One region of the Komagataeibacter sp. FNDCR2 genome, then DNA from elsewhere that is predicted to be linked to it. Evidence: riboswitches for the same ligand, from Rfam matches in the RefSeq annotation. Region 1 holds a riboswitch; the other holds the start of a gene.

Region 1 (3,385 bases):
AGGTGGGACAGGCGGGCAATGGCGACGCCGTCCTGCTGCGTGCCGTCCCGGCGCACCAGGCTGCCATGGCAGGTCATGACCTGCACATGGTCGTTATAGATGGCGCTTTTGACCGTGCCGTCCACAAACCGGATGGCGGGCGAGGTTGCGCCGGGGGTCCGGTTGGCGGCGGCCACCACGGCGGCGGTTACCGCGGGCTGGCGGCAGTAATTCGCCATGGGGCGGGGCGTGTGCTGCGCGCAGGCGGCCAGACCGAGCGGGATACAGATAGCAACAAGACGGCGCAACGGTTTCTTCCTTTGCAATAGGGCGCGTGACAGTATCACGCGCCTGTTCACTCTGGCCTATAGAAGCGGCATTGGGCTCACAATAATATAAATTTTCAATACCGCCCTGTGCTTTTGTCTCTTCCTGTCGGGGCGGGCGCGCTTGCGGCCCCCGGTGCGAACAGCATCACGATCACCAGAAGCGCCAGCGTGCCGCCCGGCGGGATATGGGGGCATGTGGCGCCGCGGATTTTCCCATCAGAATGTAATGCTGCTGTGCAGGCCGAAGATCGCTTCATCCCCCACGCGACGCAGGCCGGTCCAGTCCGGCGTGCCGCCTGAAGGGTGCCACACATACTGGAAGTCCGGCTGCATCACCATCCATGGCGTCACCTGCGCCTGATAGGTCAGTTCCAGGTGGTTTTCATTGCCCTGCACCATCGTCTGGCGGTCCCGGTCGAACTGGCGCAGTCCCGAACTGGCGCGGCCGATGCCCCAGCCCAGCCCGATCGTGTCGTTGTCCCGCCCCCTGAACGGGGCCTTGAGGTTGATGCCCGCATCAATGGCGAAGCTGATCTGGTTACGGTCGCCACCATTGCCCGTGGCGCGCGCGAACACGCCCACCGAGCGGGGGGAAGTGAGCGAGGGCCGCCAGATCATCTGGTCGATGATGCCATAGACCATCCAGTTGCCCCGGTCCCAGCGCGGCGTCAGGTCGGACTGCGTGGGGCTGGCGGCCAGTGTGGCGGCCCCCAGCGAGCCGCCATGCTGGTTGTAGCGGTAATCGGGGAATTTGGCCGTATCGTAATACCCGCCCAGCTTGTAGATGCCCGGCAGGCCGGGGTTCTTTGTCGTGTTGGTCATGTCGGCGGGCTGGGGATTGAGCGCGTATTGCAGTTCGGTGATCAGCAGCGCGCCGTTGCCCATGTTGAACTGCGTGCCGCTGCCATCGTTGGTGGTCTGGCTGGTCGGGTCGGGATTATAACCGCTGATGGAGCCGGTGGCCTGCTGGATGGGGATGGAGTTGTAGCGGTTGCCCGGCGGATTGTCGTCGGCCGCGGCGAACATGAAGGTGAACTTCTCGCTGGGCCGGTAGCGGATGCGGATGGCGGGGGACGACAGCGGCCATGACGGGCCGCCGCCATACAGGTTGACCGAAGGCGCCATGGGCCAGCCGAAATTGGCGTTGAGGTAAAGCGAGGCGTAATCGCTGATCAGGAATTCGGTATCCAGATCCTGCTGCCCGATCTTTACATCCAGCTTTCCGTTCAGGAAGGACTGCTGGTACCACAGCTCGAACAGGCGGGTGGAGCGATCGGCCTCGAACCCGCTGATGGGGTTGAAATTGGCCAGGTGGTCCTGCGAGATCGAGCGCCCGCGTGTCTGGAGCGCGCTGACATTGAACAGGCCCCCCCTGAGCCCGAACAGCTTCTCGGTATCGACGGTCAGGGTGGGCATGGTCACACCATCATAGGACGGGCCGGTGCCCGATCCGCCCGCGCCATCATTGCCCGATGCCGAACCGCCGGTGCCATTGCCCCAGACTTCGTCCACTTCCTGAATATTGAAAGTAATGCCGTGTTTATACAGCCACGGGCGCGCGCCACCCATGTCGCCCAGAAGATTGCCGCTGGTGTCGAGGCTGTCGGTATCCGTAACACTTTGCGTCGTTTCGGCATTGGCGCGCACGGAATCGCGTACCGTCGTGGGGTCGATCTGTTCGATCAGGGGGGTGGAGTTGCCAAGGCGGGCGCGGTCATCGGCAAGCTGGGTGCGCGGGGCCTGTGCGTGGGCGTCCATCGCCCCGAGGCCACCAGCAACGAGTACGCAGGGCAGCAGCACGGTGCGCGCCAGCATCGGGCGTGCCAGCATCGGGCGTGCCAAGGAAAGGGTCGTCAGATTCATTGAAAAAAACATCCCGTCAGGATGGGCTGGTCCGCGCAGGACCAGAAGAAAGCGGCATCTTGGTGCCGGATCGGGGTTAGTGCAGGGGGAACGGGATGCTAGCCGGTCGGGTCCATTGTCTTGCGTCCATCTCCGGTTATGCCCGCCCGGCGATATTGTTGAAGGACAACGGCAGGTCTCCTGACTTGCGGGTCACGGCACGTTCTCCACCTTCCCGGCCGGAACCAGTGGTTGCTGCCTGTCGCAGCGCCGGATAACGCACTCTCCGCCTACAGTTGCGGGTACAGTTGCCGACTGCGCCCCCGGGCATCACACCCCGCCGGGGTTTACGGCATTCCCTTTCTCGCCCGTTCGCACGGGACCGCTGACTTGTTGCAACGGACTATAAAGCCTGCGGGCCAGTGCGCAAGATCACTCTTTTTCGCGCGCCAGCAGGGCGGCTACCTCGGCCGCATCCGGCGCGGCCTGCGCCGCGCCCGCCCGCGTGGTGGCCAGCGCCCCGCAGGCCGCGCCATGGCGCACGGCCCCGGCAAGCGTCTGGCCCCGCACAAGGGCGGTGGCCAACCCGGCATTGAAGCAGTCCCCCGCCGCCACCGTATCGATGCTCCGCACATGGAAAGCGGGGACGAACCCCCGTGCATCCTCCCCTTCGCGCGGGTGAATGGTGGAATAGGCCACGCCCCGTGACCCGAGCTTGATGATGGCCGTGCCCGTCCCGCGCGCATGCATGATGTCGGCCGCGCGCAGGGCGGTGGCCTGATCCGTGGGCAGGATGCCGGTCAGCGCGCGGGTTTCATTTTCATTGGGGGTGATGATGTCGGCCAGCGCATACAGGGCGTCCGGCAGGCCGGCGGCAGGCACGGGGGCGGGATCGAGCATGACGGGAATGCCCATTCCGCGTGCCTGCCGGGCCAGCGCCACCATCAGCGCGGGGTCCATTTCCATCTGCATCATCACCATGGCGGCCTGCGCCAGCACGGGAGAGAGCAGGGGACAGGCCGTATCGCCATGCGCCATGTTGGCGCCGCCATCGACCAGAATCTGGTTTTCGCCCGCCTGGTTTATGGTGATGAAGGCCCGGCCCGTGCCGTTAAGCCCGTCGCTCAGGAGCCAGTGGGTGTTGACCCTGACCTCATGCAACGTGGCGCGCGCCATGTCGGCCAGCATGTCACGCCCGGTCCAGCCCGCCAGTTCCACGGCCTGCCCCAGCCGGG
Region 2 (3,385 bases), 330 kb from region 1:
CCGCTTCCCCGCGCTTTACGCCTGCGCCAGCGCGGCCGCAATGGCGGCGTGGTCCATGCCCTTGCACCCGATCACCACCAGGTCGCCCGTGCGCGGCGCATCCTTGGCGAGGGGACGGTCGAACTGGTGGCGGAAGCGGCTGCCCACGCCCTGTACCGCCAGCCGCATCGGCTTGCCGCGCACGGTGGCGTACCCCTTCATGCGCAGGATGTCGTGCTGTTCGGCCAGCGCCTTCAGGCGGTCGATGAAGCCCTCCACGCTGTCCTGTTCGGGAAGGGGAAGGACGAAGCTTTCAAAATCATCATGTTCATGTTCGCCGCCTTCCGCATCATGGTGGGAAGGGCGCGCGGCCAGGTCATCTTCCGCCGCCGCGTCAAGGCCGAGCAGGATGGCCGGATCCACCTGCCCGTCGGTCGCGCGCACGATCTTGACGGCGCGCGGCACCTCGGCGCGGATGGCGGTCTCCACCGTGTCGGCCTGCGCGGGGGTCAGCAGGTCCGACTTGTTCAGCACGATCAGGTCGGCGCACAGAAGTTGGTCCTCATACACTTCGGCCAGCGGGTTGTCGTGGTCGAGGGAGGGATCCGCCGCCTGCTGGCGCGCGACCTCCGCCGGGTCATCGGCAAAGCGGCCACCGGCCACGGCGGGACCGTCCACCACCGTCACCACGCCATCCACCGTCATGCGGGTGCGGATGGTGGGCCAGCCGAACGCCTTGAGCAGCGGCTTGGGCAGCGCCAGCCCCGATGTCTCGATCACGATATGGTCGGGTGGGGTCGGGCGGTCGAGCAGGGCTTCCATGGTGGGCAGGAAGTCGTCCGCCACGGTGCAGCACAGGCAGCCATTGGTCAGTTCGACAATATCGTCATCACCGCAGCCTTCGATGCCACAGGCGCGCAGCGTGTCGCCATCAATGCCCAGCGTGCCGAATTCGTTCACGACAATGGCGATGCGCCTGCCCCGGGCATTGGCCAGCACATGGCGCAGCAGCGTGGTCTTGCCCGCGCCCAGAAAGCCGGTGATGACGGTAACGGGCACCTTGGCGCGCGCCGTGGCGGAAGTGTTCATGGCGATCAGGCTCCAGAAAAAAGGGAAGCGGGAAAGCGTCCGCGCACCATGTCCGACAGGCTGGCCGGGCGGCGCGAGGGCATGACGGTACCACTGCGTGACGTGGCGTAGGCGGCGATGTAGGTAAGCAGGTCCGCCGCCTTCTCCGGGCCGAGACCCGCCAGCAGCCAGCCCCATTTGCCTGGCGTGGCGACCACGGCGGCACAACCGCTGTCACACATGGCCAGGCAGTTGACCGCATGCACCACGATTTCCGGGTTGCCGGTAGCCAGCGCGGCCAGCGCATCGTGCAACTGGCGGCCCTGCGGGCTGTCCGACGCGGGCAGGCCACGGCGGCAGGTCACGCAGACATGCACATGCACGGGTGACACGTCCGGTGGCCGTTGCGCTGGCGGCTGTTGCGTGGGTGTGCTCATGCTCCATGCCCTTTCGCGGCATTGCTGCGCGCAGGCAGCCATACAAGGCGGGGTGCATGGTGACACGGCGCCACGCCGCGCGGGAACGGCGGGTGGCCCATCGCGTGCCGGGCACCCCGCCAGCCATGCGATCAGATTCGGTTCCGGCCCGGCCATGATGGTATGGCGCGGCGCCTGATGGCAGGTCTCCTGACTTGTGGCGCAGGGGTGAACCCCTCATTCCGGCGGCCTTCCCGGCCCCGGGATCCGGGACCAGTGACACTACCAGCCCCGTGGCGGGGCGGGCCGGAAAACAGCCACCTACAGTTGCGGGGGCAGTGACGGCCTTGCCCGTGGGCGCACCGTCTTCCCTATTCTCCCGGTGAAGGGAACCATCAGGCGCGGATTTAGACGATTGTGCGCCCCCCTGTCAAAGACCGTCCGGCGGCGCGCCGGTCATGGCCACGCGCCACGTCGCGTGGCGTGTCAGCACCGTGCGGCTGCGGGGCGCGATATCCAGATGCGACAGCATGCGGGCCGTACCGCCAAGGGCCGCGACCACGATGGCCCTGACCACCGTGGCGTCGGCCAGCGCGCTCAGGCGGGGCGGGGTGGGGGGAAGTGCCGCCAGCCACACCGCCACGCGGTGCAGGAGTTCCGTCCGGCTTTCCCCGCCGGGCGGCGCGAAGTCGGGGTCGGAAACCCAGCGCGCCAGATCGGCGGCGGGCAGGTCACGAAGCGCGCGGCCCCGCCATTCCCCCATGGCGGCCGCGCGTAGGGCGGGGGCAGGGTGGAACGGGCCGGTCATGCCGTGGGGGGGCGATTCGGGCGGCCACGACTCGATAGGCAGCAATGTCAGGTCGGCATCGGGCAGGTGGGCCGGAACATCCGCCCCCAGGCCGGGGGACGTCCCATCGGGGAAGATACCCCGGCGCAGGCAGTCGGGCGCGGGCAGGGCAAGGCAGGTCAGGATCTGGTGCATCAACAGGCGCCCCGCGTGTGGGGAAAGGGTGAGGTCCGCAATGTGACGATTGACCTTCCAGGCTGATTATTGGAAACATGACGCCAGATCCGGTTATGGACGGGTGTGGCACGCCATGCCATGGTCCATGCATACTGCTCCGGGTCGTGCCTGATCCATGGAGTTTTCCAGTATGAGCCAAGATACATCCGCCCTGTCCGCCGGTCGCATCGCCGCACCGCAGGTTTCCATCCCGGTTCGCGACCTGCTGCCGTGGGGTGTGTTCGGGCTGGTTCTGGCCTCGCTGCTGCTTTACTTCGTCGGGGCCGAACAGGGGGCGACCTCGCTCGTATCGGGCCATTACGTGCATGAATTCGTGCATGACGGCCGCCACCTGCTGGGCTTCCCCTGCCACTGATCCGCGCGGGCCGGTAGGGCGCGGGGCCCCAGCGCCCCATGCGCCGCCCTGATTACTGAACGGCATTTCCGGTGGGAAATGCCGTTTTTCGTTCAGGCCACGTCAACCACGGCGCGGCCACGGACATGACCGGCCAGAATGCGGGGCGCCAGCCCGATGGCGTCGGCCAGCGTCACGTCATGCAGCATGCTGTCCAGCAGCGTGGGGTCGATGTCGCGCGCAAGCCGCGCCCATGCCGTCATGCGCCGGGGGCGGGGGCACATCACGCTGTCGATTCCCTGCAGGCGCACGTTGCGCAGGATAAAGGGCGCCACCGTAAGCGGCAGCGCCATGTCCGCCGCCAGCCCGCACGCCGCCACCGTGCCGCCGTACTGGATGGACGCGCACATGCTGGCCAGCGCAGTCCCCCCCACCACATCGATGCCCCCCGCCCAGCGTGTGCGTTCCAGCGGCTTTCCGGTAGGGGCCAGCGCCTCACGCGGCAGGATTTCGCTGGCGCCCAGGCTGGTCAGATAGGCATGAAGCTGCGGGCGACCCGTCACC

What was found. Region 1 has a riboswitch for cobalamin ahead of LDL28_RS08575 (carbohydrate porin). Riboswitches for the same ligand answer to the same signal wherever they lie in the genome.
Region 2: linked by a shared signal. The riboswitch ahead of LDL28_RS10175 (DUF1636 domain-containing protein) and the one ahead of LDL28_RS08575 (carbohydrate porin) in region 1 are both predicted to bind cobalamin.

Annotation. Positions count from the first base shown of each region.
Region 1 is NZ_JAIWOU010000001.1:1,810,308-1,813,692, reverse strand. It holds gene LDL28_RS08580 (hypothetical protein) at 1-287, opposite strand, end outside; gene LDL28_RS08575 (carbohydrate porin) at 525-2,066, opposite strand; cobalamin riboswitch at 2,324-2,552, opposite strand; gene LDL28_RS08570 (ribokinase) at 2,583-3,385, opposite strand, start outside.
Region 2 is NZ_JAIWOU010000001.1:2,140,268-2,143,652, forward strand. It holds gene cobW (cobalamin biosynthesis protein CobW) at 16-1,068, opposite strand; gene LDL28_RS10175 (DUF1636 domain-containing protein) at 1,074-1,484, opposite strand; cobalamin riboswitch at 1,646-1,875, opposite strand; gene LDL28_RS10180 (histidine phosphatase family protein) at 1,894-2,445, opposite strand; gene LDL28_RS10185 (CbtB domain-containing protein) at 2,618-2,842, shown strand; gene LDL28_RS10190 (MDR family oxidoreductase) at 2,935-3,385, opposite strand, start outside.